4 regions of the Shewanella sp. cp20 genome follow, and region 3 is predicted to be linked to each of the others. Evidence: predicted binding sites of a transcription regulator. Region 3 holds the regulator's gene; each other region holds the start of a gene.

Region 1 (5,448 bases), on a different contig from region 3:
TGATGTGGAAGTCACCACCGCCGCCATCCACCTCGATGTGGAAGGAACTCACCACCACCACTTCTGTGGGGCTCACTATGTTGGCCATGGCCGGGTTCACCTCGGAGTCGAGATAATCAAACTCGACATCCATCACGGGCGCCCAGGCCTCCTTATAATCTTCGAAGATGATCTTCAGCAGTAGCTGCACGATACGCCGCTCGGTCGGGGTAAATTCCCGCCCCTCGATCTTGGCGTGAAAACGGCCATCACCGCCGAAGAAGTTATCCACCAGAATAAAGACCAGACGCGCCTCCATGGTGATCAGCGCCGTCCCCTTCAGGGGGCTGAAACGCACCATGTTCAGGCTGGTCGGAACAAACAGGGTATGAACATATTCGCCAAACTTGAGCATCTGCACGCCGTTGATCGACACCTCGGCCGCACGGCGCATCATGTTGAACATGCTGATCCTCAGGTGACGCGCAAAACGTTCGTTGACGATCTCCAGGGTCGGCATGCGACCACGGACGATACGATCTTGTGATGAAAAGTCATAGGCACGCGCATCGAGCGCGTCACTCACCTCTTCCTCTTCGACGTCGTCGACACCATGAAGTAGCGCATCAATCTCGTCTTGGCTTAATAGATCACTCACAATATCGTCCTATCATACTTGTTAGCTTACAGAATACCGGCATTACTGCATCACGAAACCGGTAAACAGCACCTTCTCAACCACTTTACGTCCGGTCACCGGTTGCAGGGTATTTTGCACATTCAGCAGCGCCAATTGTCGCAACTCGTCTTTACCGGCAAGGGAGCTGAGCTTCTGCACATCGGCGCTACTAAAGGTGGTCAGCAGAGCATCTTCAATCAGCGGAATATGCTTCTTGATCAACACATCATCGTCTGAGCCCCGGACCATGAGCTGCACCTTGATCTCCACCAGACGGGAGCGATTCTGTCCCGGCAGGTTAAACAGGAAGGGCCTTGGCATCCCCACATAGAAGGCTTCACGGCTATTTGCCGGCTCGCTCTGCTCGGTTTGCTCCCCTTCGGCCATTCCATCATCGCTCGGCTCATCGCCCGATAAGAACAACCAGGCCCCCACGCCCAGCAAGATCACCAAGAGTGCCCCTACAGCCGCGAAGATAATGAGCTTCTTCTTACTCTTAGGCTCTACATTTTCTTCAAGTTCTAACGATTCTTCTTCCGCCATCTCTTATCCCTATCACGCTCGGCTTACACTCAGCATAGTCATGATTTTTTAGCGCATATCAAACGATTGGGCAATCATACCAACCTATAGGTTACCTGCTTACGCGTAATAATCTATACCCGAACGATAACTTGTTGCGTTATTCGACACTAACAGGCTCTCTTCTGCCGAAATTTCATCCATCTCAGCCAGACCATGGCCGCCTCCTTCGCCCTGCTCGCCGCTACCGTCCTGCTCTTTACCGCCTTGGGAGACATTACTGTCGGTCAGCTGCATCCCCTGCTCGGCCAAAAGCTCTCGCAAACGCGGGATAGCCTGCTCGACCAGATCCCGTGTCTGGGTCTGAGTCACATGGAACTGCACCTGAGTCTGATCGCCCTGCACCTGAACCCGTACCATCATGTGGCCAAGCTCGGGTGGGTCCAAGCGAATCTCCGCCTGTTGTACACCTTGGCTCACCATGGCGACCAGCTGCTGACGCATCACGGGGGAGAACTTTTGGATCATCTCCTGCATCTGAACCACAGGTTCACCCTGAGGCTTGATAGACATCTGATATTGCGGGATGGCCTCGCTTCTTACCCCTTGCAATCCCTGTAGCGACAAGCCGTTAAGCTTAGTATCAGGTGCAACATCGCTCATCTCGCCAACCTTTGACGACATGGCAACGGAGAGGTTAGCCTCCCTCAAGAGCTCTTGCGCCCCCTTGGCATCGCCACGGGCTTCGGCAAGTTTGCCAACGCTGTTTTGTGTCTGCTCGACGGCTAGCTTGGCTTCACTAAATTTAGACTCGCCTAACTTGGCTTCACCCAACTTAGACTCACCGAATTTGGCCTCGCCCAATATGGCTTTAGCCCCTTTGTCATCGCCCGCACCATCTAAGCCGTTCGCCTTCATAACAGAGGCTAGGCCCCCTTGGCTAGACTCAACTTGACCAAGACCTGCCTGACCAATACCAGTTTGGCTGATTTGAGAGTCACTGGCGCCGCCAGCCGTCTGTGATGGTACAACTTGAGAAGAAGCCGCCGGGGTTTGCGATTGACCGGCCAGGGCGGCGAGATACTGCTTGGCGTCACTTATTAGCGCCGCGAGATTTGCCTCATCTGTCTCTATGGCCTTGCCTTGGCCCTGAGCCAGCTTTCCTTTATCTGTCACACCATGAATAAGCCCCTCGAGCATCTGGGGCGGCAAGGCCATCAATTCATCCTCGGACAAACCCGTCTGGGCCATCACCTCATTCAGGGCTTCATCGGGAAGGTGCGCTAGGATAGCCTCGCTACCTACTCCATTAGGATTGATAACCGGCTGGATATGATCGTCCCCGGCGCCAGGCTTAAGTGACTCGCCTATGCCTTCTAACACTTCTTTTTCAGCGTCGACTCTATCCTTAGCCCCCTTTACCAAGCTAGGAAACAACTCGTTATCGGCAGAAGACTCACCATCACCTTCACCCGGCGGCAAAATGACGCCGTCGGCGGCAAACTCCACCTCATCCCCTAACTTGTTGGCAAGCTGGATCTGCGCCAGCACATTGGAGACATCGTCGCTATCTTTGTCCTGATCAGAGTCCTTAGCTTGCTTAGCACCGGCCTTGGCGACGCTATCGCCAGCAGCCAGGTTATCGGCCGGGTTTTGCGGGCGCGACTTCGCAGGTGAACTCTTCTCATCCTGACTGCTTACCTTAGCCAAAGCCTCTGAAAAACCTTTGTTTTCTGACTTTGACTCGGCAGTCGCATCGGACGAACTGGGCAACACCCCGCCTTTCTCTTTGCCGGACTCGACATTGGATAGGAGTATCTGGGTCATCTGTGGCATGCTTCCTCCAACACTCATTTGGGGCTCGCTAAGTTCACGTGCCGCCCGAGCGTCAATTATTCGCTATCGCTATGGACTCAATAGCCCTTACTAACCAAAATCTAGCAATAAAAATGCCAAGTTAATAACAACTAGGGTTAAAAAAGACGCGGTTTGATAAGAGAGGCCTAAGGGGAAATAAAGCGGCGAATGCCTCCGCAGCTCTCATGGAAGGGCAAAGGTTAACGAGTGGACTGACGGAAGAACTGCTGAGAGGCAAACTCGTCGATCATCTTTTGTTCCTGTTTAGCCTCGAATTTTTGTTTAGCCTCGGCCTTATGGCTCAACAACAACTCGACCGCCTTGCGCTTTTGTTGCTTACCCTGCCAATATTCCTGCGCCTTCACACGCTGCTTGTCGGTTTCGGCGACGGCGAATACCTGCTTGTCGATCGCCTCATCGATTTGACGAATGAACTGATGAAATTGATGATAGCTACTGGCGGCAATCACTTGCCCCTGTTTACCTTCCATCTGTTTCATGTAGTCCAAACGGTACTGCCGAAGGGCATCGAGCTGCTGCCGGCACTTGTTGAGGGTCAGCTGCACACCTCGAAGCTGAGTCGCCGCAGCTTCCTCTGCCTCGAGGGCTAACTTGAGTACTGTCTCTAAGGGGTCATGTTTTGCCATGGCAGTTTCTCTCTCGGATTAGTGCCAGGCTAGACCTGACACTGGGCACTTAACTGCCCCAGCATCAAGGCGCTGGAATCGAAGCTGATGGCCTCCTTCATGGTCTGCCTCAAGAAGGCATTCATGGCAGGCTGCAGCCGAATGGCGTTGTCGATACGTGGGTCGCTCCCCTGGGTATAGGCACCGATAGAGATAAGATCGCGGTTCTGTTGATACAGAGAATACATCTGCTTCACCCGCCGCGTCGCCTCGAGATGCGCATCGCTGATCACCATTGGTGCCACACGGCTGATAGAGGCCTCGACATCGATGGCGGGATAATGGCCAGAATCGGCTAGCGCCCGCGATAATACGATGTGGCCATCGAGGATCGCCCTCGCCGCATCGGCGATGGGGTCTTGCAGATCGTCCCCCTCGGTAAGCACGGTATAAAAAGCGGTAATTGAGCCCTGTCCTGCGCCGCCATTACCGGCGCGCTCCACCAGTTTGGGCAACTTGGCAAATACAGAAGGCGGATAACCTTTAGTCGCAGGTGGCTCACCGACCGCCAGAGCGATCTCACGCTGCGCCTGGGCGTAACGGGTCAGGCTGTCCATCAAGAGCAGCACGTTATAACCCAGGTCACGAAAGTACTCGGCGATGCGGGTCGAGGTCTCACAGGCCCTTAAGCGCATCAGCGGAGAGGTATCGGCGGGCGCCGCCACCACCACGCTGCGGGCGCGTCCCTCGGCCCCCAGGATCTCTTCGATAAATTCTTTGACCTCTCGGCCACGTTCCCCGACCAGGCCCACCACAATCACATCGGCCGTGGTCCCCCGGGTCATCATGCCCAGCAGCACACTCTTACCCACGCCGGAACCGGCAAACAGGCCCATACGCTGGCCCTTACCCACGGTCAACATGGCGTTGATAGCGCGAACGCCGACATCCAAAGGTTCGCTGATGGCGCGGCGCGCCAGGGGGTTTAACATGGTGGCGTGGCGAGTGGCTCTCTGATCGGTATGCAGCTGGCCCAGGCCATCTATCGGCGCGCCATTACCGTCAAGCACGCGGCCAAGCAGGCCCATGCCGACATTCAGCCCGGTCTGCTCACCCAGTGGCGTCACCTTGGCGCCAGGCATCACCCCACTGAGTTCCTCGATGGGCATCAGATAGAGTAGCTTGTCGTCAAAGCCTATTACCTCGGCGATCAGATCCCCTGCCATGGTGGCTATGCTGCACAGGCTCCCCACGGGCGCCTTGCAACCGGTGGCCTCCAGGGTGAGACCCACCACGCGCACCAGCTGGCCCGACGCCTCGGGCATAAATGGCGCGACCGCCTGGGTATGGTGTCTTAGCTTATCAAGTAGTCGGCTTTGACGTGTCTTCATCTGGGCTCGTCTCTTGCGGTGCATCACCAGGTATTGGCTGTTCGCCCTGCTCTACCTGTGTCGAGGTATCGACAGCGGCCTGGCTTTTAGTTTCCTCGGTATTAGTTTCCTGGGTATTAGTTTCCTGGCTATCTGTCACCTTATGGCCGCCCTGTACTGCCTCACCATGATGGGATTGAGGCTCGGGGACCTTCTCCATGGCGGCAAGCTGTTGCAACCTCTGCTGCTCCAGGCGTTCTTCACTGGCAACCAGCTTATCGAATACGGCTTTTATTCTATGCTCAAGGCCCATGTCGACCCGGCTACGGCTGTTGCTCACTATGCATTCGCCGCGGCTCAAGGTGGGGTCAGCCTCTAATTCCCATCGGTTTCTCGTCAGCTGGGCACTCTCATA
Region 2 (5,448 bases), on a different contig from region 3:
AGTAAAACTCATGGCGATAGTCAGCCTTCTCCACCGCGCGTTTGTACCAGGCCAACGCGGTCTGGTACTCGTGCTCTGAATAGGCCTGCTGCGCCATGTCATAGTAATAATAGGGATTACGGATCCTGACCAGTTCCAGGGTCTTATGTACCTCAGCCCACTCCTCTAATCTGTCTTGGCTGGCCAGCAGCACACTGTAATTAAACAGGGCATTCATATCCTCACTGTCTTGGGATAACGCCAGCTTATAGAGGGTCTCCGCCCTATCATCCAACCCCTTGTAGCGGTAGAGAATTGCCAGAGTATTCAAGGCGGGTATAAAGTCGGCCTTCAACATGAGGCTCTGTTTCAGGTAGGCATAGGCCTGATCGTAACGTCCCTCAACCAGCGACTCCGCCGCGACATTGTTATAGAACATCGCCATGACGGTAGTTCTATCGATACGCCGCTTAGCGTAGCCACGCATGGTACGTTCGGGCAGAAAATCGATCTGCAGCGCATTTTTGTCGGCAAGGAAGGTATCACTCGTCTCTCGTGGAATGAGGCGCAGATTGATGTGACCATTCACCAGATAGAAATCACCGGCCTTATCCCACACGGGCGGAACCTCGACCTCTTGAAACTCGACATCGACCCCTAAGGCATCGGCCAGCGAGGCACTCAGCAGCACCAGCGACAGGCAGTTACCTGCCCTGGCATCAAAGGTATCGGCGGGGATCTTGGTCAGATTATCTCGGTACTTGAAGCCACCCTTATCGGCATTGATGTAATTAGCCAGCCACAAGTTGGCGGCAATATAGTCCCTTGCCATTCGGCTACGCTTATAATCTTGCCGCAGATCCACAGTTACCTGTGTGGGCAATGCAAACAGCTTATCTGGGGTGACTTGAACCGCTACCGCCGTGAATTCTTCGTCGGCAAAGTATTGATCTATATTAGCGAGGGTTTCCTTACCCGGGCCGCTGGCACAACCGCTCACTATGAAGCATAACAACAACATAGCGCGCCTATACTCAAATAGCCTTTTCATATTAAACCTACGCTGATGAGGGCACCGTAAGATCTATCATAAAGTAGGCTTTTTCATTTTGCCCCACGCAAAGCGTTACAAAATATTAACAATCACTGAGCAACTGGCGGATCGACCTGAATATAGAGCTGCATGGGAGCCGTGCCCTCGTCTCGATACTGATAGGGACGATAGAAATTCGCGCCACAACGATAGTAGGCATAGGGCAGCTTAAACATCACACAGCCCAGGGGGAGACTCTGTAATATCTTAATCTGTTGCTGCATACGCAAAGATTCTCGCCACGCGAAATCCTGCTGCACCTTATCGCGCACGGCAAAGGCATCGAAAGGCTCACTCGACTTACGCACCACCACCTGGCCCGCCTGCAGCTGAGCCGACATCAGCATCAAAACCAATACCCAGAGAGACTGCTTCATGTTAACGCTCCTCACACCATCCCTGTCGATAGCATAATACAAAAAACAGGGTCCGCACCATGAGGCACGGACCCTGTTTATCAGACTATCTAGTCTAGAGGAGTATCAGCTGGCGCTCTTGAGCGAGACAAACTCAGGATAGGCATCGATACCACAATCCGATGCGTCCATGCCGTTGTACTCTTCCTCTTCAGAGACACGGATACCCATGGTGACCTTGAGTAGATACCAGGCCGCAAAAGAAGCCGAGAACACCCAGGCGAAGATAACAGCCGCACCATAGAGCTGACCCAACAGCGTCGCATCGGCATTTGATAGTGGCACTAACACCAGACCAAACAGACCGGCAACACCGTGTACCGAAATCGCGCCGACAGGATCGTCAATCTTGATTCGATCGAACATCACGATAGAGAAGACCACCAGACCACCGGCTACCAGGCCGATAACCCCGGCCAGAGGCAGCGAAGGCGACAGCGGATCGGCGGTGATCGCCACCAGGCCCGCCAAGGCGCCGTTTAAGATCATGGTCAGATCCGCCTTACCCCATACCATCTTACAGACCACCAGGGCTGAGACGGCGCCGAACGCGGCTGCAGAGTTGGTGTTGACGAAGATCTTCGCCACCGCCGAGGCATTTTCGGCATCAGACACCAGTAGCTGAGAGCCACCGTTAAAGCCGAACCAACCCATCCACAGAATGAACATACCTAGGGTAGCCATAGGCAGGTTTGAACCTGGGATAGGGTTAACCTGACCGTTAGGGCCATACTTGCCCTTACGAGCGCCGAGCAACAAGACGCCTGAGATCGCCGCGGCTGCGCCCGCCATGTGCACTATGCCACTGCCGGCAAAGTCGACAAATCCCGCCTCTGAGAGGAAACCGCCGCCCCAGGTCCAGTTACCCTCGATTGGATAGATAAGCCCTGTCATCACCACAGAGAAGATCAGGAAGGCCCACAGCTTCATACGCTCGGCAACGGCGCCAGAGACGATAGACATAGCCGTCGCCACAAACACCACCTGGAAGAAGAAATCCGACTCCAGCGCATGGTCGGCATCACTGGCCTGAGCACCAATGAGACTGGCGAACGAAGGTAACCAGCCGCCCTCGGCGTTATCCACATACATGATGTTGTAACCCACCACCAGATACATGATACAGGCGATAGAATAGAGACAGACGTTCTTGGTTAAGATCTCTGTGGTGTTCTTAGAGCGAACCAGGCCCGCTTCCAACATGGCAAAGCCCGCCGCCATCCACATCACCAGCGCGCCTGAGATCAAGAAATAAAAGGTGTCGAGCGCAAACCTCAACTCAGATACTGTCGCACCTAATTTTACTAACTCTTCCATTGGAATTACCCCCTTAAAGTGCTTCGTTATCGAGTTCGCCGGTACGGATACGGATCACCTGATCGAGATCCGTCACAAAAATCTTGCCGTCGCCTATCTTGCCCGTGTGCGCCGCCGCCACGATGGACTCGATAAGGTGATCGACATTTTCAGCCTTAGTCGCGATATCCAGTTTGACCTTAGGCAGAAAATCTACCTGGTATTCGGCGCCACGATAGAGCTCAGTATGGCCTTTCTGACGTCCGAATCCCTTCACCTCGGTCACCGTCATCCCCTCAATCCCCAACCCTGCAATGGCTTCTCGCACATCATCGAGTTTGAATGGCTTGATTATTGCGCTGATTAATTTCATTACCGCCTCCGACTCATCTTAGTATTCTTGCTGATGCCAAAGGCAATTCAATCATCAGGCCAATATTACAAACCCTTAACATTCATAAACTTAGTAATACAGGCTCACTTAGGGCTGAATACAAATGCACCAAATAGGTGCGGCTATGCATTGGCTGCACAGAAATAGCGCAGCCAACTATTCGACTTATGACGGATTGGTAGAGGGGATTATCTGGGTATCATGGAGTCACCACCCATTGAGGAGCGCCCCATGTTAAAACCACAGAAATGTGTGCTGATCATCGTCGATGTTCAAGGAAAGCTGGCTACCCTGATGCACCAAGCCGAGGAACTTGAAGCCCGGCTTATCACACTGATCAAGGCGGCCGAGCTGTTTGAGATCCCAGTCATCTGGCTCGAACAACTCCCCGATAAGCTAGGCGCCACCAGCCCGGCGTTAGCTGAGCTACTTGCGCCTCACTATCAGCCTATCGCCAAGGCAACTTTTAGCGCCTGGCAGGCCGAGCCCTTCAGACAGGCATTGCGCCAGTATGACAGGCCCAAGGTGCTGCTCGCCGGTATAGAGACCCATATCTGCGTCTATCAGACCTGCCGGGATCTGCTGGATAACAGTTACGAGGTGCACCTGGTGACAGACGCCGTCTCCTCGCGAACACAAGCCAATAAGATCTTGGGCAGCGAGATAATGGCGCAGCACGGCGCGCTGTTGACCAACAGCGAATCTCTACTGTTCGAGCTGCAGGCTGAGGCCAACGGCGACAGGTTCAAGGCCTTATTGAAGATGATTAAATAAGATCAGACATAAAAAAGCCCCGGATAACCGGGGCTTTTACTATGCAGGGGGGAGAAATTAGTAAGTTGCTTCGCGCTTCTTAGCTTCGGCATCCCACTTAGGAAGTACAGTCTTCTTGAACTCTTCCTTGTCGCCATTCAACTTCTTCATATCCATACCCAGCGCAGCTTGTGCCTTAGCCTTGGTAGAGACATCAGGGAAGGCGATAGGTTGCTTGACACCTTTCTTCGCTAGCAGCTGAGCAAGCTTAACACGAGCATCACCAGCCTTATCTACCGAGGTACCTAATATACGCAGTGCTTCATCAGCCGCGTGAGCCGCAACACCGTGAGAGGCAGTTGCATAGTCCCAGCGCCATTGTGAATGACGGATATCCATTAAGATAGGCTTCATTTCAGCTTCGGTTGCACCGGCATCCCAAGCGGCTTTAGCTTCGAAGTGTGCTTTAACTAACTGAGATTCAGCTCGTGCTTTAAGGTCAGCGACCTTCGCTTTACGTTCTTTAGTTAGGTTAACCATGAACTCTTTGCTTTGAGTATGACAAGTCGCACAAGTCTCTTCGAAGCGATCGAATGGATTACCTACCTTATGGTCTGTAAACTTACGGCCTTCAGCATTCTTCACTTTAGGCATGTGACAGTCGGTACAGGTCACATTGTTCTTACCGTGTACACCCAGCTGCCAAGTTTCATAACCTGGGTGCTGTGCTTTCAGCATAGGCGTCTTAGAAACAGCATGTGTCCAGTCTTTGAACTCCATGTTGTCGTAGTAGACTTCCATCTGCTCAACAGTTGTACCCATATCCCATGGGAATTTCACGAAGCCCTTACGATCTTTGGTCTTCTCGAAGTAGTACTCTACGTGACACTGGCCACAAACCATAGACTGCTTGTCTTTCTTAGAAGCCTTGTCAAACGGTGTGCCTAGTGTAGCCATTGCGCGCTCGGCGAATGGACGTGACATGCGTAGCTTAGAAGAGCCTTTCTCGTGACAGTCTGAACAACCGATAGTGTTAACGATTTCGGCGCCGCCTTTGTACCACTTACCAGTGAAGTAGCCATCTTCGCCCTGCTCTTCGATAACGCGCGGTACGTCTGGGCTCTTACAAGACCAACATGCCATCGGCATTGGACCATCTTCGGCAGACTTAGGCGCACCGGTACGTAGTGTATTGCGTACGTCAGTTACCGCATACATGTGACCACGTGGCGCATTGTAATCTTTCGCGAAACCATAACCTGCCCACAATACGACTAGGCTAGGAACCTCTTCAAGCATATCGACAACTTCTTTGCTTTCGGCAGTGTCATGCCAGCTGTTGTACTGCTTTGAAAACTTGTCTTTGTAGACTTCATTGCGTGGCTCGGTCTTGTCGCTTGCCATAACGCCGGTAGCCATCAGGCCTGCGGCGACCAAAGCACTCAGTGCAAAGGTTTTTGTTGTTAATGTTCTCACCATCTCATCTCCGTGTTACTTTTTTATAGTAGTCTTTAAAA
Region 3 (5,448 bases):
GCCAAGGAGATACGCTACGAGCTGTCCAGCCGCACCCTGACACTGATCGGCGACGCCACCCTGGAACAGGAAGGCAGCCAGGTCACAGGCTCGCAGATCCGCTACAACATAGAGCAGCAACAGCTGATCGCCGAGAGCAGCGGCAAAGACAGAGTGATCACCATCATTCAGCCTGAGAACTATCAGGAGCAGATCCAGCCAGAACAGAAACCCGAACAGCCCAAACAGGAAAAACAATGACACACCTAACCTTGAAGGCGGAGAACCTCGCCAAGAGCTATAAGAGTCGTGCCGTTGTCCAAGACGTGAGCCTCACGGTCAAGACCGGGCAGATCGTCGGCCTGCTGGGGCCAAACGGCGCCGGCAAGACCACCACCTTCTACATGGTCGTCGGATTGGTGCAGAGCGACAAGGGCCGCATCTTTATTGACGATGACGACCTGACGCTGGATCCCATGCATCTGCGCGCCCGCAAGGGCATAGGTTATCTGCCTCAGGAAGCCAGCATCTTTCGTAAGCTCTCGGTACGCGACAACATCATGGCCGTGCTGCAGACCCGCAGCGACCTGAACAACGACGGCCGCGAAGAGGAACTGGAACACCTGCTGGAAGAGTTCCATATCACCCACATCCGTGACAGCCACGGCATGGCACTCTCTGGCGGTGAACGTCGCCGAGTAGAGATCGCCAGGGCGCTGGCCGCCAACCCTAAATTTATTCTTCTCGACGAGCCTTTCGCCGGGGTCGATCCCATCTCGGTCATCGACATCAAGAAGATCATCGAACAGCTCAAGAATCGTGGCCTGGGGGTGTTGATCACCGACCATAATGTGCGCGAAACACTAGATGTCTGTGAGAAAGCCTATATCGTCAGCCATGGTAATCTGATCGCCGAAGGCACACCCGCCGAAATCTTAGACAACCAGCAAGTACGAGCAGTGTACTTAGGTGAACAATTCAAGCTATAGTTAATCTTATAACGGGGCCACACAGAAAAACCTATCTTAGATTGTGGCCTTAGCGACTATTCGATATATTTGTCCGGCACATATAGCCAGAGCTTTCTCATTTTATAATTAGAAACAAGGGAATAGCAGTACGATGAAAGCGTCACTTCAGCTCAAAATGGGTCAGCATCTCACCATGACGCCCCAGCTACAACAGGCCATTCGTCTGTTGCAGTTGTCGTCATTAGAGTTGCAGCAGGAGATCCAGCAGGCATTAGAATCTAACCCGCTACTGGAGTTGGACGAAGAGCAGGAGAGCGCCAACGTCGAGCTGCAAGATGATGCCGTCAGCGACAACTTCGACACCAAGTACGACGACAAGATAGAGCTGGATTCGAGCCAGGATAATTCAGGTGTCGAGACCTCTGACGCCCTGACCCAGGACTCCATGCCAGACGAGCTACCGGTCGATACCACCTGGGACGAGGTCTATACCGCCTCGCCCAACTCCAGCTCGGGCGCCATGCGTGACGACGACATGCCTTTTCAGGGTGAAACCAGCGAAGGCCTGTATGAACACCTTGAATGGCAGAAGAACCTGACCCCCTTTTCCGATAACGATCTGGCCATCGCCACCGCCATCATAGATGCCATCGACGAGCGTGGTTACCTGACCCAGACCTGTGAAGATATTCTCGAGGCCATGGGCGATCCTGAGATCGAACTCGACGAGGTCGAGGCTGTTCTCAAGCGGGTACAACACTTCGATCCCATCGGCGTGGCGGCAAGGGATCTCAGCGAATGCCTGACGATTCAGCTCGCCCAATACAGCGACGACACGCCGCATATCGCCAATGCCCGCATGCTGATCAAGGAACATCTGGATCTCATCGCCGGCCGCGACTTCCGTCTGCTGATGCGCAAGACCAAACTCAAAGAAGATGACCTAAGAGATGCCATCGCCCTGATCCAGACACTCAACCCCCGTCCCGGCCTCGCCATCACCGCCAGCCGCGACGAGTATGTGATCCCGGATGTGACTGTCACCAAGAAGAAGGGACGCTGGGTGGTCGAGCTCAATCCCGACAGCATGCCCAAGATCAACGTCAATCAGCAGTATGCCGCCATGGCGCGCAGCACCAAGAGCCAGGCTGATGGCCAGTTTATTCGTGGCCACCTGCAGGAAGCCAAATGGTTCCTCAAGAGCCTGGAGAGCCGCAACGAGACCCTGCTCAAGGTGACCAACTGTATCGTCGACTTCCAACAAGGCTTCTTCGAATTTGGCGAAGAGGCGATGAAGCCCATGGTACTGAACGACATTGCCGAGGCGGTGGAGATGCACGAGTCCACCATCTCGCGTGTGACCACACAAAAATATATGCATACCCCGAGAGGGATCTTCGAACTCAAATACTTCTTCTCCAGTCACGTCGGTACCGACGATGGCGGAGAGTGCTCTTCAACAGCAATACGCGCCTTCATCAAGAAGCTGGTTGCTGCGGAAAACCAGAAAAAGCCATTGAGCGACAGCAAGATGGCTCAACTCTTGGCCGAACAGGGTATCAAGGTAGCTAGACGCACCATTGCCAAGTATCGCGAAGCGATGCTGATACCGCCGTCGAATCAGCGCAAGAGCTTATAAAACAAACCTGGAAACTGGAGGACTATCTTTATGCAAATAAACCTGACTGGGCACCATATCGAGATCACCCAATCTCTACGAAGCTACATCGAAGAGAAATTCACAAAGCTTGAACGTCATTTCGATCAGATCAATAATGTGCACGTTGTATTAAATGTCGAAAAGTTGCAACAGAAGGTTGAGGCAAAGTTACATCTCCGCGGCGGAGAAGTGTTCGCAACATCCGAACATGCGGACATGTATGCCGCGATAGACTCCCTGATTGACAAACTCGATCGTCAGGTCATTAAACACAAAGAGAAGCTTACTAAACATTAACGATGGAACTGAGTACCATCCTGCGGCCGGAGTGCACCACCTGCGCCACTCCGGGCAGTAAGAAAAAGGTACTGGAGCTTATCAGCGACTTAGCCGCTGTCCAGTACCCTACCCTCTCCTCTCAAGAAATTTTTGAAAGCCTTCTGGCTCGAGAGAAAATGGGCAGCACAGGTATAGGCAATGGTATCGCGATTCCTCACGGGCGGCTGACCAACATAGATCAACCCGTGGCCGTACTGGTTAAATGTGCTGAACCAATCGCATTCGATGCCATTGACAATCAGCCCGTCGATATCCTTTTTGCATTATTAGTGCCCGCAGATCAATGCGAGCAACATCTTAGCACCCTGGCCGCCATGGCCGAGAAGCTCAATGATAAGGCGATCATTAAGCAGCTAAGAAAGACCCAAGATGAATCCGAACTCTATCAGGTGATCACCCAATGAAATTGGTTTTGGTATCAGGACGCTCAGGATCGGGAAAATCCGTCGCGCTTAGGGTCTTAGAAGATCTAGGCTATTACTGTGTCGATAATCTGCCATTGCAGATGATGGAATCCCTGCTAGAGCAGCTCAAGGGACGCAACGATCTCGTGGCCATCAGTGTCGACGTGCGTAATATGCCGAGCGAAGAGATCCAGCTGGAAAAGCAGCTGGCCAAGCTTCCCAAAGATACCGAAATCTTAAGTTTCTTCCTCAACTCCAGCGACAGTGTGCTGCTCAAGCGCTATAGCGAGACCCGCAGACTACACCCGCTGTCACGCTCTAAGGTCTCCCTCAAGGAGGCGATACAGCTCGAAGGTAAGTTACTGGATCCCATCGCTAAACTGGTGGATCACTACATAGATACCTCCAACCTCAACATCTATGAGCTAAGCGACAAGGTTCGCGAGATCCTGCTAGGCACTGTGGATAAAGAGTTGGTGATCAACTTCGAATCTTTCGGCTTTAAATATGGCATGCCAAGCGAAGCCGACTTCATGTTCGACGTACGCTTCCTGCCAAACCCCCACTGGGAGCCAGAGCTGAGGCCCTTAACCGGCCTGGACGAGCCTGTGCAGCAGTTTCTCAGTCAGCAGCCACTGGTCAACAAGTTCATCTGGCAGATCGAAAACCTGCTGGAGACCTGGTTGCCTCACCTCGAGCGCAACAACCGCAGTTACCTCACCATCGCCATCGGCTGCACCGGCGGTCAGCACAGGTCTGTCTATGTGACCGACCAGCTCGCCAAGCTGTTTAACAAGGGCCAGCATAAGGTGCAGGCTCGCCACAGAGAGCTAAAGCATGACTAAGTTGGCTCGCCAGCTGACCATCTGCAACAAACTGGGGCTACACGCCAGGGCGGCGACCAAGCTGGCGGTACTCGCCGCCAAGTTCGACGCCGAGGTCACCCTAATTCAGGGCGATAAACAGGCCTCCGCCGCCAGCGTACTCGGCCTCCTGATGCTCGAGACCGGCATGGGTAAAACCATCACCATCACCAGCGAAGGCAAAGATGCCCAAGCGGCCCTAGATGCCATCAGCGCCCTTATTGACGCCAAATTCGATGAGGCCGTATAATCGGCTCGCTTTCCGGTACCAGCTTAATTTCGTCCTATACTTATCATAGACTTACAAGCCTACCACCCATGCCGTTCAACCAACAGCCAAAGGAGGAGCTATGCCGATCGAAGTGTTAGATAGTGAGACCACAGATCAACGCCTTAATCAGCTGACTCAAGCCTTAGGCAGCGGCATGTTTGTCCATGTGCGCAGCATGCTGCACGACATGGCCGCCTCCGATATCGCCTTCATCCTGGAATCTTCGCCGCCGCGCACCCGTCAGGTGCTCTGGCAGCTGATCGACCAGCAGCACACGGGGGAGATCCTCGACGAGCTGGGTGAAGAGCTCAAAGATACCCTGATCACCCAGATGAGTCCCGAGCGGGTCGCCAAGGCGGCCAAAGGCATGGATACCGACGATCTGGCCTACATACTGCGTAGCCTGCCCGACAGCGTCTTCAACCAGGTGTTGCAGTCGATGACGGCGCAAGACAGGGCCAGGGTGGAGCAGGCGCTCTCCTATCCGGAAGATACCGCCGGCAGTATCATGAACACAGATACTGTGACAGTGCGGCCCGATGTCACCATAGATGTGATTCTGCGTTATCTGAGGATCCGCGGCGAATTGCCCGACGCCACAGATACCCTGTATGTGGTGGACAAGCGCGACAGCCTGCTGGGCGGCGTACGCATTACCGACCTGCTCACCTGCGATCCTAATGCCTCGGTGCGAGAGATCATGAACGACGATCTTGAGGGGATCCCCGTGGCCATGGACGACGGCGAAGTCGCCCAGCTGTTCGAACGCCATGACTGGGTCTCGGCGCCCGTGGTGGAAGAGGAGACCAATCGTCTGCTGGGCCGTATCACCATCGACGATATCGTCGACGTGATCCGTGAGGACGCCGAACACTCCATGATGGGGATGGCGGGTATGGATGACGATACCGACACCTTCGGCCCTGTGGTCAAGAGCACCCTGAGGCGCTCCCTCTGGCTG
Region 4 (5,448 bases), on a different contig from region 3:
GCTGATCCGTTATAACAGTCAGGGTCAGGCAGATGTACAGATTAAGGGAGTCAAGCAATGAGATATTTAATTGTGGTGTTGCTGCTCGTCCTGAGTGGCTGTGCGTCTCAAGACAGGTACATTCAATGGGAAACCCAGGCGCCAGAAAGTTTTCCTAAATTGACGGCTATCGGCTACGCGCCGCTGGCGACTCAGCCGGCCAAAGAGGCGTCGCAGCGAGTGTTGATGGCGATGCAGGCATCGAAAATCGCCGCCTATCGTGAGCTGGCAGAGCAGGTTTATGGCCAGCAGCTATCGGCATCCAGTAGTGTGAAGGATTGGATGCTGTCCGATGACAGCATTCAGGCGTCGGTGAGCGGGGTGATCCGCGGTGCAAAAGTGGTAAAGAGCTATCCGGTTGGAGAGCATTATGTGACCGAGCTGGAGCTCGACTTCCAGCAGGTATGGGCCTTATACCAACAGCAGCATCGACCGCAGACGGTGAAGGAAGTGACCTATTTCTAGGGCCTGTTGATCTTTTCCGTTTGTTTTTGCAGCAGTTTGAAGGTGATTTATACAAGGCAGAGCCTGTGTCGTGTAGCCTTCTACACAAACTGGCGATAACGCCGTAGAAATGGCCTACAAACGCTGCCCAACGGGTTCATCTAAACGCGCGCTGCACTTTGTTGTTCGCCATTCACATAGAGTAACTATGCTTCATGGCTCTCGCCTCGCGCAAAACGCGTTTAGATTGAACAAAAATTAAACTTGAAAGAGCAACTGGCCCTATTCGCCAGCAATAAAAAAGCCTCTGTTAAAGAGGCTTTTTTTATGTCTATAGATTGCTTTTAAGGGATGGCTAGGCCTTTAGATTATTGCCGAGCGTCGAGATGGTCGAGGTCTTGCCCTTGCCGTCATAGGTGAGGCTATTGGCGTTACGACTGGCCTGAAGGGCCTGGGAGAAACGATTGACGCTGGCCATGCTGTGCTCGATAAGCGCGGCATTTTGCTCGTTAAGCTGTTTACACTCCGCTAATGCCTGCTTGGCGTTGTCGACCTGGGCAATAAGCTGGGGCTCCTGAGTGAGCCTAGGGAGTTCAGGATGCGCAGCTAATTCGGTATCACCTAGTTTGATCTCATTTAACAATTGGGCCTTTTCACTGGCGAGACGCAGCAACTGATCCGCATCTTGTGCGATCAGCGCATCCTTCTCTGCCGTGATGGTCTGCTTTAAGCTGTCCAGTAACTTGTGTTGATTGGCGATGATATCGATTATCTGCGTCATAACGAATTAGTTAAGATCCTGAAGTTCCTTCTCAAACTGCGCGATATTAGTGGCGAGTTTGTCGGCATCTATCTTATAGCGTCCCTCGGCAATCGCGGCCTTAATCTGTTCGACCTTCTTGATATCGATTTCAGGAATGTCATTTAACTTGGCCTGGGCGCTTTGTAGTTGCTGTGCCTGAGAGGTGATAGAGACTGAGTCGCTCTTCACCGTCTGTGATGGAGCGTTAGTGGCAGCAGTCGCACCTTTGTGCTGCGAGGCTTTCGCGCTGGCATTGCCAACCCGGTTGTTAGTGTTTGTATTTACGTGCTTAATATCTATAGGCATTGTGGGGTCCAACTTACATAAATGAGATCAACATACTTGTCTATCGGCACTCATGGTCAAAGCTTTAGGATAAAGTTTCAAAAAACAGTATAAATTTTTGCGCGTCAAAGGTCATCAGGATCACATCCTGACTTCCACTTCGCCAATGCCTGTCACGTGTGCATCAACTGTCTTGTTAGAGCGGCTATTGCGCACCCGTATCTTATCGCCAAGGTTACCATCTTTTAACGCTTCACCGTTGGTTTTTATCTCGAAATTATCGGATCGCGCATAGATGGCAACGATATCTCCCTTGCAGACAAAGCAGAGGTTACCGGCAAACAGAGGCTGATTGGCTGGGATTCTTCGCTTCACCCGGGTGCCAGTCACCGCCGCTGGGTCATCAAATTGCTGGCCCCTGAGCTGGTTCTGCTCGACATAGTCGAGACGTATTTGATCCAGCTCGATGAGACCGCCGGGCCCCAAGGTCTGATTGGCGACCACCACAGGGAAGAGCACCTCGACACGAACCGAAATATAGATCTGCCAGGGGTAGTCGAGATCTGGGCTATCGCAGCTGATCTTGACTGTGTTGTTTTTACTGATGGCTCGGTCGCTGGCGATTTCCGCCTTAGGCTCACCCAAACAGGCGGGGGGCTTTAGCCGGGTATCCAGGCTTTGGGGGGTAATAATGACCTTGGCGTCCTGGGGTAAGATAATTTTTTCCTGTACTACCTCTGTAGCTAATCGCGCTATGGTCGATACAGAGGGGACACTGGTCGTCTCCGCCGCCTTTAAGGGCAGAGAGATGAGTAACAAAAACAGAAAATATGCAAAATTTACTTTCATAATGAATTGACTAGCTTGATTAGCCAGATTACACCTATACTTCGTTTGAAGCGCCAAGGCTTTGCCATTTTTTTGTGAGAAATGAGTGTCATAAATTTGACAAAGTAAAGGTCTGGTTGTCATATAACTAGATAAAGCAATTAGTATGCCTATACTCATATTTATCATGGGAACGGCTTCGCATTCACCCGACAACAGGGCAAAGGCATTATGTCGAGTATTCTTGAATCAGTTAACAAACGCACCCAACTCGTAGGACAAAACCGCTTAGAACTATTGCTGTTTAAATTAAACGGGCGGCAACGGTTTGGTATTAACGTATTTAAGGTGAAAGAGGTACTGCAGTGCCCGCCGCTGACCGGTCTGCCTAAGCTTAATCCTTTTGTGAGAGGCGTGGCCCATATTCGCGGCCAGACGATTTCGGTGATCGACCTTAGTGCGGCTACCGGCGGTAGACCGATTGAAGATACCGAAGGTTGTTTCATCATCATCTCAGAGTACAACCGCAGTGTGCAGGGCTTCCTAGTTAAGTCGGTCGAGCGCATCATCAACATGAATTGGGAAGCCATCATGCCGCCGCCACAAGGGGCGGGCCGATACTCTTACCTGACCGCCGTGACCGAGATTGAAGGCGAGTTGGTGGAGATTCTCGATGTCGAGAAGATCCTCGATGAGATCTCGCCGGTCAAGACCCAGATCAGTCAAGAGGTCGACGAGCAGCTGACCATAGACAGGGAGCGTCATTATCACATCATGGTGATCGACGACTCGGCCGTGGCGCGCAAGCAGATTATTCGTGCCCTCGAATCATTGAGTCTGCAGATAGATACCGCTAAAGATGGTCGTGAGGCGTTAGAGAAACTGGTGACAGTCGCTGCCGAGATGGATAACGTGGCCCATGAGATCCCTCTGATCATTTCTGATATCGAGATGCCAGAGATGGATGGCTATACCCTGACGGCTGAGATCCGCGACAACCCGAAATTGAAAGACATTAAGGTGGTGTTACATACTTCGCTTAGCGGCGTATTTAACCAGGCCATGGTCGAGAAGGTGGGTGCCAATGACTTTATCGCGAAATTTAATCCTGATGAATTAGCGGCAGCGGTGAATAAACATCTTAGTTTGTAATTTGTACTAAGTTGGGCCTGAGCCTAAATTTGGTAAGTTTAGGCTTGTATCAGTGAGTTAGCTAATGTATAACGCTGACCTCTGCAACGCTTGCTATAGTGTATGTTGTAGCCTGTTTTCTTTTTTGATATTGGGATATCAAGGTGCCGAATAAATCACTTGCCGAAGCCGAGTACAACCAATTTAAATTATTTCTGGAACAACACAGCGGTATTGTGTTGGGCGACAATAAGCAATATTTGGTTCGTAGTCGACTCGCGCCTCTGATGGGGAAATATAATCTTCCCTCATTATCTGAAGTGGTTAAACATTCGATGAAGCCCACCGAGCGGCAACTTCGTGCCGAGGTGATCGACGCCATGACCACCAACGAGACCCTGTGGTTTCGCGATCGCTATCCCTTCGAGCTGTTAGCCAATAACCTCTTGCCCGAATATGCCCGCTTGGGGCGTCCGCTGAAGATCTGGTCGGCCGCCTGTTCCTCGGGGCAGGAACCCTATTCGTTGGCCATGACTATCTTGGAATACCAGCAGCGTAAGCCTGGTGCCTTGCCCGGCAGCGCGACTATTCTGGCAACGGATCTGTCACCCTCAATGCTAGAGCGCTGTAAGGTTGCCGAATATGACAACCTTGCCCTGGGCCGTGGCTTGTCCGATGAGCGCAAACGTCAGTTTTTTGAACCCACGGGCACTGGCTCCATGGTGGTGAAGCCCAACGTCAAGCGTCTGGTGAATTTCAGGGCGCACAACCTGCTCGAGAGCTATACCTTGCTGGGTAAGTTCGACATCATTTTCTGTCGTAACGTGCTTATCTATTTTGCCCCAGAGGCAAAGGCCAAGATACTGCGGCAATTTGCTGCCGCCCTTAATCCCAAGGGCATACTGTTTCTGGGGGCATCCGAGTCGATTGCCGGTTTGACCGACGAGTTTGACATGGTCAGGTGTAATCCGGGTATCTATTACCAGAAGCGGACCTGATGCACTTGCTAGGGTGCAAGTTTAGCCAGTTAAAGTGCTAACTCTCTGAGTTCGCTATCAAGTTTCAAATGCCAGCAATCGCTGGCATTTTTTATGCCTTGCCTTTCTATCGCGCATCTATCTGTGCAAGTTACCTAGAGTCGATTTTATTGGCACAAGTATTGCTTTGTTTATGACATTCGTGTGTGGAGGCAATTTTATGGCGATTAGTTTCGATAAGGCATTGGGGATACATCAGTATACCTTGGGGATACGATCGGCGCGGGCCGAGGTGATCTCGTCAAATATCGCCAATGCCGATACCCCCCATTACAAGGCGAAAGACCTTGATTTTGATAAGGCGCTACAGGCGGCGCGCACGGCCCAAGGCGGGCTGGCGATGAGCCGTAGCAACGAGAAACACTTCGACTTGGCGGCGCTTTCTCAGCAACACATTAGTTATCGGGTACCAAATCAGCCCGATACCGGTGATGGCAATACGGTGGATATTCAGCAGGAACAGTCTGAGTTTATGCAGAATGCGCTCGAATATCAGATGTCGTTAGGTTTTCTTGACGGTAAGTTTTCCGGCCTGAAAAAAGCCCTTAAAGGAACGTAATCATGAGCCTTTTTAATATCTTCAATGTGGCAGGCTCCGGCATGTCTGCTCAGTCTGTGAGGCTGAATACCACTGCCAGTAACATCGCCAATGCCGATTCGGTCTCCAGCAGTGTGGATAAGACCTATCGCGCCCGCCATCCTGTGTTTGAGGCGGAGCTGGCTAAGGCCAGCCATCAGCAGCAGACCAGTCAGGCGGTAAAGGTGGCCGGTATCGTCGAGAGTGACAAGCCGTTGCAGAAAGAGTATTCGCCGGATCATCCATTAGCGGACGCCGATGGGTTTATTTATAAGCCAAATGTCAATGTGATGGAGGAGATGGCC

Evidence for each region. Region 3 encodes sigma-54, which starts transcription at its own class of promoters, with help from an activator protein. Its sites were predicted from a motif close to GTTGGCACGNNNNTNGNNT; they were not measured.
Region 1: the regulator sigma-54 is predicted to act here: its motif matches at 3,119-3,137, upstream of DB48_RS12700 (flagellar hook-length control protein FliK).
Region 2: the regulator sigma-54 is predicted to act here: its motif matches at 3,203-3,221, upstream of DB48_RS10175 (P-II family nitrogen regulator).
Region 4: the regulator sigma-54 is predicted to act here: its motif matches at 2,554-2,572, upstream of flgA (flagellar basal body P-ring formation chaperone FlgA).

The regions. Positions count from the first base shown of each region.
Region 1 covers NZ_JPII01000030.1:79,161-84,608, reverse strand. The annotation lists gene fliM (flagellar motor switch protein FliM) at 1-637, opposite strand, end outside; gene fliL (flagellar basal body-associated protein FliL) at 680-1,201, opposite strand; gene DB48_RS12700 (flagellar hook-length control protein FliK) at 1,301-3,016, opposite strand; gene fliJ (flagellar export protein FliJ) at 3,238-3,684, opposite strand; gene fliI (flagellar protein export ATPase FliI) at 3,714-5,054, opposite strand; gene fliH (flagellar assembly protein FliH) at 5,026-5,448, opposite strand, start outside.
Region 2 covers NZ_JPII01000027.1:138,760-144,207, reverse strand. The annotation lists gene DB48_RS10190 (tetratricopeptide repeat protein) at 1-1,000, opposite strand, end outside; gene DB48_RS10185 (hypothetical protein) at 1,123-1,449, opposite strand; gene DB48_RS10180 (ammonium transporter) at 1,555-2,805, opposite strand; gene DB48_RS10175 (P-II family nitrogen regulator) at 2,819-3,157, opposite strand; gene DB48_RS10170 (hydrolase) at 3,410-3,952, shown strand; gene nrfA (ammonia-forming nitrite reductase cytochrome c552 subunit) at 4,010-5,410, opposite strand.
Region 3 covers NZ_JPII01000026.1:2,665-8,112, reverse strand. The annotation lists gene lptA (lipopolysaccharide transport periplasmic protein LptA) at 1-240, shown strand, start outside; gene lptB (LPS export ABC transporter ATP-binding protein) at 237-968, shown strand; gene DB48_RS08850 (RNA polymerase factor sigma-54) at 1,102-2,589, shown strand; gene hpf (ribosome hibernation promoting factor) at 2,620-2,907, shown strand; gene ptsN (PTS IIA-like nitrogen regulatory protein PtsN) at 2,910-3,353, shown strand; gene rapZ (RNase adapter RapZ) at 3,350-4,198, shown strand; gene DB48_RS08830 (HPr family phosphocarrier protein) at 4,191-4,466, shown strand; gene mgtE (magnesium transporter) at 4,567-5,448, shown strand, end outside.
Region 4 covers NZ_JPII01000030.1:50,816-56,263, forward strand. The annotation lists gene DB48_RS12535 (FlgO family outer membrane protein) at 1-61, shown strand, start outside; gene DB48_RS12540 (LPP20 family lipoprotein) at 58-504, shown strand; gene DB48_RS12545 (flagella synthesis protein FlgN) at 839-1,264, opposite strand; gene flgM (flagellar biosynthesis anti-sigma factor FlgM) at 1,271-1,591, opposite strand; gene flgA (flagellar basal body P-ring formation chaperone FlgA) at 1,712-2,419, opposite strand; gene DB48_RS12560 (chemotaxis protein CheV) at 2,630-3,550, shown strand; gene DB48_RS12565 (CheR family methyltransferase) at 3,688-4,527, shown strand; gene flgB (flagellar basal body rod protein FlgB) at 4,727-5,125, shown strand; gene flgC (flagellar basal body rod protein FlgC) at 5,128-5,448, shown strand, end outside.